Regions from separate parts of the Allobosea sp. GW821-FHT10B12 genome, predicted to be linked through region 1. Evidence: riboswitches for the same ligand, from Rfam matches in the RefSeq annotation. Region 1 holds a riboswitch; each other region holds the start of a gene.
The links. Region 1 has a riboswitch for cobalamin ahead of AC07O0_RS22235 (class I SAM-dependent methyltransferase). Riboswitches for the same ligand answer to the same signal wherever they lie in the genome.
Positions count from the first base shown of each region.

Region 2: it holds a riboswitch for cobalamin, as region 1 does, so the genes downstream of both, metE (5-methyltetrahydropteroyltriglutamate--homocysteine S-methyltransferase) here and AC07O0_RS22235 (class I SAM-dependent methyltransferase) in region 1, are expected to answer to the same signal.
Region 3: it holds a riboswitch for cobalamin, as region 1 does, so the genes downstream of both, AC07O0_RS21445 (ABC transporter substrate-binding protein) here and AC07O0_RS22235 (class I SAM-dependent methyltransferase) in region 1, are expected to answer to the same signal.
Region 4: it holds a riboswitch for cobalamin, as region 1 does, so the genes downstream of both, AC07O0_RS17280 (CbtB domain-containing protein) here and AC07O0_RS22235 (class I SAM-dependent methyltransferase) in region 1, are expected to answer to the same signal.

Region 1 covers NZ_JBWKNL010000006.1:442,648-444,836, forward strand. Annotated here, with positions in the region: gene fdhD (formate dehydrogenase accessory sulfurtransferase FdhD) at 1-456, shown strand, start outside; gene AC07O0_RS22230 (formate dehydrogenase subunit delta) at 465-722, shown strand; cobalamin riboswitch at 848-1,046, shown strand; gene AC07O0_RS22235 (class I SAM-dependent methyltransferase) at 1,268-2,026, shown strand; gene AC07O0_RS22240 (TonB-dependent receptor) at 2,023-2,189, shown strand, end outside.
Region 2 covers NZ_JBWKNL010000006.1:289,647-291,835, forward strand. Annotated here, with positions in the region: gene AC07O0_RS21455 (ribonucleoside-diphosphate reductase subunit alpha) at 1-299, opposite strand, end outside; cobalamin riboswitch at 414-611, opposite strand; cobalamin riboswitch at 748-952, shown strand; gene metE (5-methyltetrahydropteroyltriglutamate--homocysteine S-methyltransferase) at 1,068-2,189, shown strand, end outside.
Region 3 covers NZ_JBWKNL010000006.1:284,026-286,214, reverse strand. Annotated here, with positions in the region: gene AC07O0_RS21450 (ribonucleotide-diphosphate reductase subunit beta) at 1-466, shown strand, start outside; cobalamin riboswitch at 560-769, shown strand; gene AC07O0_RS21445 (ABC transporter substrate-binding protein) at 989-2,017, shown strand; gene AC07O0_RS21440 (FecCD family ABC transporter permease) at 2,014-2,189, shown strand, end outside.
Region 4 covers NZ_JBWKNL010000004.1:551,031-553,219, reverse strand. Annotated here, with positions in the region: gene cobO (cob(I)yrinic acid a,c-diamide adenosyltransferase) at 1-94, opposite strand, end outside; gene cobU (bifunctional adenosylcobinamide kinase/adenosylcobinamide-phosphate guanylyltransferase) at 97-609, opposite strand; cobalamin riboswitch at 665-845, shown strand; gene AC07O0_RS17280 (CbtB domain-containing protein) at 881-1,054, shown strand; gene AC07O0_RS17275 (CbtA family protein) at 1,065-1,820, shown strand; gene AC07O0_RS17270 (DUF1636 family protein) at 1,870-2,189, shown strand, end outside.

The sequences.
Region 1 (2,189 bases):
CTGCCGACTGCGCAGGCCGCATGCCGTGCGGGTACTCCGATCGCAGCGGAAGCGATCGCCAGGGCGCTCTCCGAGCTTGACCACCATCAGCAACTCAACCGCCTGACCCGCTCGGTCCATGCCGCTGCCTGGTGTGATCGCGGCGGCGCGATCCTGGCGGTGCGTGAGGATGTCGGGCGTCACAACGCCCTCGATAAGCTGATCGGCGCTCGCCTGCGCGCCGGCCATGACGCGAGCGACGGTTTCGTGCTGGTCACCAGCCGCGCCTCTTTCGAGATGGTCGAGAAGACGGCGATCTTCGGCGCCGGCACCCTGGTCGCGATCTCGGCGCCGACCTCGCTGGCGATCGAGCGGGCGAACGCGCTCGGCCTGACATTGGTCTGCATCGCGCGTTCCGATTCCGCGACCGTCTTCGCCGGACGCCTCGCTGACAGCGTGGAGAGCATAGCGAGATGACAGAGGTTATGAGCGCCGAAACGATGAGCCATGACCATGCCGGCGAGCATCTCGCCAAGCTCGCCTTCATGGCCAACCAGATCGGCGATTTCTTCAAGTCCTATCCGGACGAGCAGGCGGTCGCCGCGATCGCCGACCACATCAACCAGTTCTGGACGAAGCGCATGCGCGAGGAGTTCCGCACCGGCTTCGAGGCGGATGCGTCAGTGCTGTCGCCGCTCGTGCGGCAGGCGCGCGCCAAGGTAAGGCCCGCGCCGAGCAGGTAGCGGCCGCGCCGGCCGCTCAATCATGCCGATCGCCAATGCAGCGCCTGCGGCGACAGTTTCAACATCACCCGACTGCCGGCCTCGAACAACTCGCGTCCTGGGTTGACGCCACAATCGCGCCATATAGGTTGATGCGCGTCGAGGTCTTCGGAGCGATCCGAAGCTAAGAGGGAATCCGGTGCGGCGTTCGCGCCCAATCCGGAGCTGCCCCCGCAACTGTAAGCGGTGAGTTTCCGATCACAACGTCACTGGCGCTCGCGCTGGGAAGACGGTCGGGAGCGCTGATCCGCGAGCCAGGAGACCTGCCCCGACGGCGTATTGATGTCGCGCGGGCGGGGTGTCCGGCGGATCGCTGGCATGTTCGGCCGCTTCCGCCGCCGTCATTGCCGCGCTCCCAAGCAGCCCTGTTGCGCACAGCGAGGGGCTGACGACGGTGACGATGCATGAAAGCGCAGGCTGCGAGGCCTGGTCTCGAACAGGGCCGGGCACGCCTTTCACAAGCCGAGTGTATTGTAATGATATAACATATCGTGCTTAGACGCGTCATGACCTCTGCTTTCCCTATCTCCGCCGGGCAGAACAACAGTCCGCTCGACCCGCTCGCGCTCTATGCCAGCGCGATCGACACCTCGGATTATGCGGCACATGTGGCGCCGCTCATTTGCCGTCTGGCTTCGGACATTGGCGATCTCGTCGATATCGGGGCCGGGGGCGGCCAGCTCGGCTCGGCGCTGCTCGAACCCGGCCGTGCCTGGACGGCGATCGAGCCGTCGCCGGTGATGCAGGCGCGCCTCGCGCTCAGACCGGAGCGGCCCCTCGTCATCCCGTTCGGCTGGGAGGACGAGCGCGTCGCCTGCGCGCCCGCCGACACCGTGCTGGCGGCGACGATGCCCGGCTATTTCCATGATCCGCTCGCCTTCCTCGCACGCTGTCGGCAATGGGCGCGCCGCCAGATCGTCTGGGCCGTGCCGGCGCAGAAGGGCCCGAAAGGGTTGATCCTCGCCGCCTGCCTGCCGCGGGAATGGCATGGCGAGGACAAGACGCCCGGCATCGACCTCGTCCTGCCGAAGCTGGGGGGCAGCCAGCCCGACCGGATGGATGCGATCGACTGGACCTTCTCGCTCGTGCTGCGCGACCTGCCAGGCTTCGCAGCCTTCCAGGCCGACCGGCTCGGCTGGGCGCCGGGCGATCCGCGCCGGCCCGAGCTCCTCGCCCATCTCAGCAAGCAGGCTGTGCCGACCGAAGGCGGCCTGCGCCTCTCCTGCCATCGCCGCTCGGCCATCCTCGTCTGGACCCTGTCATGACTGCCTTCCATCGCTGCCGCCTGTTCGCCACCACGGCATTCACGACGGCCCTCCTCATCGGACCAGCCTTCGCCCAGGCCGAGATCAAGCTCGACGAACTCGTCGTCACCGCGACCGGCCGCGCCGAGCCGCGCAGCCAGATTCCCGGCACGGTGCAGGTGAT
Region 2 (2,189 bases), 150 kb from region 1:
ACGTCCTCGATATGGAAGGTGCGGCCGGTGGTGGCACGGCGGGTCAATCCGGCGACGACCTGCTCTGTCAACTCGGCGACGACGTCGTGGATGCGACGCGAGGCGGCGGCACTGGAGCCTTCGACCGCGAGGAAGGCCTTGGTCAGCGCGACCGCGATCTTCGACGGGTCGAACGGCGTCACTGCGCCATTGCGGCGGATGAGCTGGTAGCCGGGCTCGTGCGCCGGGGTGTTGGACGGTGCAGCAACGGCGGTCGGCGGAACAGCAGCGGGCCGCTCGGCTTCAAGAGAAAGAGACATCGGCATCAACCCCAAGATGTTGGGGGCAAAGGCCAAAGCGGTTGCGTCGAGAAGGCGCGCGGCGATACGAGGCCGCGACCTGCCAAGCGCACCACCGGGACACCCCGCCCGAGGACGAAAACTAGGGTCGCGGCAGGTCTCCTGGCTCGCGGATCATCGCTCGTGCCCGTCTTCCCAAGGCCTTGCGGCCTCAGTGACTCAAATGGACGCGAACTCACCGCTGACAGTTGCGGGGGCAGCGCCGGCATCTCACCGGCTTCCCTCTTAGCCCTCGAACCAGTGATTCGAGAGACCGTGACCACCAGATTTAGTAGTCTCTGTGCTGTTGCTGTCAATCGGTCGTGTGCGCCTTACCGCTCCCATGTGGAAAGCGAGGATATCTCTGTCCGACAAAATATGGAGACATAAAGATGTCTTTATATCTCGGTTGACGTTTGCTCCCGAGTGAGCATACTGACTGCGTCGAGGTTCTCCGGCGCGGCTTGCCGCATCGGAGCTAAGAGGGAAGCCGGTGAAATGCCGGCGCTGCCCCCGCAACTGTAAGCGGCGAGCTGCTGTCCAATTGACGTCACTGAGACCGACAAGGTCCCGGGAAGGCCGGACAGCAGCCCTGACCCGTGAGCCAGGAGACCTGCCCCGACAACATGAACGTCCTCGGGCGGGGTGTCCCGGTGGTGCGCTTGGCGGCCCCGCCCGGATTCCGTGTCCGGCCGGTCCTCGTCCCGCGTCCGCTATGGCCTTTGCCCCCAACTTGTTGGGGTTAAGCCTATGTCTCAATCAGTACATGTCGCCACTCTCGGCACGCCGCGCATCGGTCCGCGCCGCGAACTCAAGACCGCGCTCGAAAGCTTCTGGGCCGGAAAGTCAGACGAAAAGTCTCTCCTCGAAACCGCAGCCGGCCTGCGCGCCGCCAATTGGGCACGGCAGAAGGCGCAAGGGATCACGGTGATCCCGTCGAACGACTTCTCCTTCTACGACCAGGTGCTCGACACCAGCGTCATGGTCGGGGCGATCCCAGCGATCTACGGCTGGAAGGGCGGCCCGGTGCCACTCGGGACCTATTTCGCCATGGCTCGCGGCTCTCAAGGTGAAACCGAGCCGCATACTTCCTGCGGCCATGCCCATCACGACCACGAGCACTCCCACGGCGTCCCGGCCCAGGAGATGACCAAGTGGTTCGACACCAACTATCACTACATGGTCCCCGAGTTCGCAGCCGGGCAGCGCTTCGAGCTTGCCTCGCTGAAGCCGGTCGACGAGTACCGCGAGGCCAAGGCGCTGGGTTATGAGACGCGGCCGGTTCTGCTCGGCCCGGTCACCTTCCTCAAGCTCGGCAAGGCCAAGGATCCGTCCTTCGAGCCGCTTTCGCTGCTGGGCGAACTGCTGCCGGTCTATATCGACGTGCTGCGCCGGCTCTCGGCCAATGGCGCGGAGTGGGTGCAGATCGATGAGCCCTGCCTGGTGCTCGATCTCGACGAGGCCGCCCACGAGGCGCTGCGCCGGACCTATGCGACGATCGCCCACGCTTTGCCGCAGCTGAAGATCATGCTGACGACCTATTTTGGGGCGCTCGGCGACAATCTCGACACCGCCGTGTCCCTGCCGGTAGCAGGCCTGCATCTCGATCTCGTCCGTGCGCCCGGGCAGCTCGACGCGGTTCTGGCGAAGGCTCCGCGCGGCCTCGTGCTCTCGCTCGGCGTCGTCGACGGCCGCAACATCTGGCGCACCGATCTGGAGAAGGTGCTGGCGCGGATCGAGCCGGTCGCGGCCAGGCGCGGCACTGACCATGTCCAGATCGCTCCGTCCTGCTCGATGCTGCACAGCCCGATCGACCTCGAGCTCGAGAGCAATTTCGATCCCGAGGTGAAGGGCTGGCTCGCCTTCTGCGTC
Region 3 (2,189 bases), 160 kb from region 1:
CATGTGGTTCTACACCGGCTTCGCGCAGATCCTCTCGCTCGGCCGGCGCAACAAGATGGTGGGGATCGCCGAGCAGTATCAGTACATCCTGCGCGATGAGAGCATCCACCTGAACTTCGGCATCGACGTCATCAACCAGATCAAGATCGAGAACCCGCATCTCTGGACCAAGGCCTTCCAGGACGAGGTCCGCGGCATGATCCGCGATGCGGCCGAGCTCGAGGCGGCCTATGGCCGCGACACCATGCCGAGGGGCTTCCTCGGACTGAATGCCGCGCTCTGCGAGCAGTACATGCATTTCATCGCCAACCGCCGCTGCGGCCAGCTCGGCCTCACCCCCGTCTTTGCCGAGACCGAGAACCCGTTCCCCTGGATGAGCGAGGCGATGGACCTCAAGAAGGAGAAGAACTTCTTCGAGACCCGCGTCATCGAATACCAGAACGGCGGCGCGCTGAGCTGGGAATAGGCATGGCATTGAACTGGCAGCGCGATCGCACCAGTTCGATGGCGCTGATGGTGGCATTTCCGAACAGTGCTTGACGGTACGGCGCGCCCATATAGGTTGGGCCGCGATCGAGGTTCTCCGGGTTGCTCCCGGAGCTAAGAGGGAATTCGGTGAGGCGCCTTGCGCCGAAGCCGAGGCTGCCCCCGCAACTGTAAGCGGCGAGCTCTCCGCCCATCGTCCACTGGCGCATATCGCGCCGGGAAGGCCGGGCGGAAGCGGCACCGACCCGCGAGCCAGGAGACCTGCCCCGGTCGTCGAAAACGTCTTTCGGACGGGGTGTTCCGGAGCTGTGTGTCGATGGCGGCTATGTGCTCCATCCATCCACGCCGCTGCGCAGCTCTCCTGCCGTCATCTCGGGGAGCGATGAGATCCATGTTCATGCAGATTGCCGCCCGCGCCATCGCGGGGAACTTGACGGCTGAGCGCAGCCAGTCCTATCAGAAATGCAACATTGTAACAATCAAGGTTGCTTCTGTGCCGACCCTGCACCAGTTCGCTCGCCGTCTCCGACTGCCAATCGCTGGGCTCCTCGGCTCCCTCGTCGCGGGCGCGGCGTTCGCAGCACCGACGCAGTATCCGCTGACGCTGGAGAACTGTCGCGAGAGCGTGACTTTCGCCGCCCCGCCCAAACGCGTCGTCGCGATCGGGCAGACGCAGACCGAGATCCTCTACGCACTCGGCCTCGGTGACCGCGTCGTCGGCACGGCGGTCTGGTTCTCGCCGGTCGCCAAGCCCTATGAGGCGGTCAACGCCAAGGTGAAGCGCCTCGCCGACAACGATCCGAGCTTCGAGGCGGTGCTGGCGCAGGAGCCCGACCTCGTCACCGCGATGTTTGAATGGCATGTCGGGCCGAACGGCATTGTCGGCAAGCGCGACCAGTTCGCGGGGGTGAAGGTGCCGACCTACGTCTCGCCGACCGATTGCGTCGGCAAGGACAATTCCGGCGCGGGCGATGGCGTGCGCACCCAGATGTTCACGATGGAGCTGGTCTATCGCAACATCCGCGAGTTCGGACAGATCTTCGACGTCTCGGACCGCGCCGAGGCGCTCGTCGCCGAGCTGAAGGCGCGCGAAGACAAGGCGGTCGCAGCGGTCGCCAGCCTCAAGGCCAGGGACGTGCCGGTCGTGGTCTGGTTCTCCAGCCGCGACATCAAGGGCGACGGCTTCATGGCCGGCAAGAACGGCGTGCCCGCCTATATCCTGTCGAAGCTCGGCGCCCGCAACATCATCACCACCAATGAGGAATGGCCGCTGGTCGGCTGGGAGAGCATTGCCGGTGCCAATCCGGCGGTGATCGTCACGGTGAAGATGGATCGCCGTCGCTTCCCAGCCGACGACATCGAGAAGAAGCTCGACTTCCTCAAGACCGATCCCGTCGCCAGCAAGCTCGATGCGGTGAAGAACAATCGCATCGTGGTCCTCGATGTCGGGGCGACCCGCGCCGGGCTCGACACGGTCGACGGCATCGAGACGCTCGCCAAGGCGATCTCCGGCTTCGGCCTTTCCCCTTGAGTCACGCCGCCCACGGCCCGAACTGGCCGGCGCGGATCGCGATCGGGCTGGCCTCGCTCATCGCGCTCACCATCTCGGTGGCGCTGGCGGTGACGATCGGCGAGATGCGCATCCCGCTGAGCACCGCGCTGCGGGCGCTCGGCAACGGGCTGTTCAATCTCGATTTTCCGGT
Region 4 (2,189 bases), on a different contig from region 1:
TTTCCAGCGTCTTGCCCGCGACCTCGGCGTCCTGCACCGCCTTGCGCTTTTCCATCTTCGCCTTGTGGCGGGCCGCGTCGTCAGTTTCGTCCATCGCTACTTCACCTGCATCGGCAATCCGGCAACCATGAAGACCACGCGCCCGGCCTGCGCCGCAAGGCGTTGATGCAGGCGGCCGGCCTCGTCACGGAAGCGCCGCGCGAGCGCATTGTCCGGCACGATACCGAGCCCGACCTCGTTCGAGACCAGCACCACCGGCGCGCTCGCCTCGCGGCAGGCGGCGACGAGCTCGCCGGTCGCGATCGCGATGTCACGCTCGGCGAGCAGCAGATTGGTCAGCCAGAGCGTCAGGCAATCGACGAGGATCGGCTGCCCCGCCGGCGCGTTGCGAATCGCCTCGGGCAGCGCCACCGGGGCATCGACCGTCTGCCAGTCACGCGAGCGGCGGGCGCGATGCTCGGCGATGCGGGCGCGCATCTCGTCGTCATAGGCCTGGGCTGTCGCGATATAGGTCCAGGGCGCCGGCAGCGCCTCGATCAGCGCCTCGGCATGGCGGCTCTTGCCGGAACGGGCGCCACCGAGGACGAGTGTGAGCGGGGGACGGGTCATGACTGCCATTCGCTTTCAGATAGACGCGTGCATTGCACAGCACCGCGCCTGTGGCTAATGATCGTCGGTGACGGTGCCTCGACAACGAGGTGAAAAGGGAACGCGGTGAAAGGCCGCGGCTGCCCCCGCAACTGTAAGCGGCGCGTCCTGCGCCATCGGCCACTGGGTTTCCCCGGGAAGGCGGAGCAGGACACCGAGCCGTGAGCCAGGAGACCTGCCGTCATTCGATGTCGTCCAGCAGGCTGCCGGTGGGGTGGCCAAGGAGAACCAGATGAATACGGCTACCGTCACCAGCCAGGCCAGCGTTTCGGAGCGCGCGAAAGCCGTCGTCGCCGCGCTGATCCTCGGCTTCGTGCTGATCTACACCGTCGGCTTCGCCGCCTCGTCCACTGTCCACAACGCGGCGCACGACACCCGTCACGGCCTCGCCTTCCCCTGCCACTGAGGGGAAGCACATGGTCACGCGTGTTCTCACGGTCAGCATCCTGGCCGGGCTTCTGGCTGGGTTGCTGATCTCGGCGCTCCAGCACGTCACCACCACCCCGCTGATCCTCAAGGCCGAGACCTATGAGGCGGCGTTGCGGTCGCAGCCGGGGCCGATGCAGGCTGCCTTCTCGGGCGACGCCCAGATCATTCTCGCCCATAACGACCCGAAAGCCGGGGCGGACCATACCGGCGAGCATGAATGGAAGCCGCAGGACGGCTTGCAGCGCACCGCCTTCACCAGCCTGGTAACGATCGGTACCGCGATCGGCTTTGCCGCACTGCTCCTCGCCGGAATGATCGCCGCAAACGAACACATCGACCAGCGCCGGGCGCTCGCCTGGGCTATCTGCGGTTTCCTTGCCTTCGGTCTCGCTCCGGCAATGGGGCTGGCGCCTGAGTTGCCCGGCTCGGCCGCAGCCGAGCTGCAGCAGCGCCAGCTCTGGTGGCTGCTGACGGCGGTTGTCACGGCCGGCGCGCTCTTCGTCTTCCTGCGCGTCGAGGCCTCCTGGGCGCGGGCGCTCGCCGTGCTGGCGCTGCTGCTGCCGCACCTGATCGGCGCACCGCACCCGGCCGCGCCGGAAAGCAAGGTGCCGGCCGAAATCGCCGCCCATTTCGCCGCGCTCTCGCTCGCCATCCAGGCCGCGCTCTGGCTCGTCACCGGCTTTGTCGTCGGCGTGCTCTGGCCCTGGCTTGCTCGTCGTAGCGCCGCGACGGCTGCGGCCTGACGCCTCGCGCGGCCGGCGACGACCGCGCCAGAACAAGGAGGCGTTTTTGATGTTCGAAGGCGATCTCGCCCTCGCGACTGATGCCCGGCTGAAGCCGGGCTGTACCATCCATGTCTGCACCGTCTGCCGGCGCCAGCGCGAGGATCTCCCGGAAGGCTACGACCAGCCGGGCATCGGCCTCGCGGCGCTGCTCGACGAACGCCTGGCCGGCAGTGGCATCGCCGTCGTCCCGGTCGAATGCCTCTCCGTCTGTAAGCGACCCTGCACGATCGCGCTCGCGGCCGAGGGCAAATGGACCTATCTGATCGGCGATCTCGACGCCGATCTTCATCTCGACGAGATCGTCAGCGGGGCGGAGAAATTCGCTGC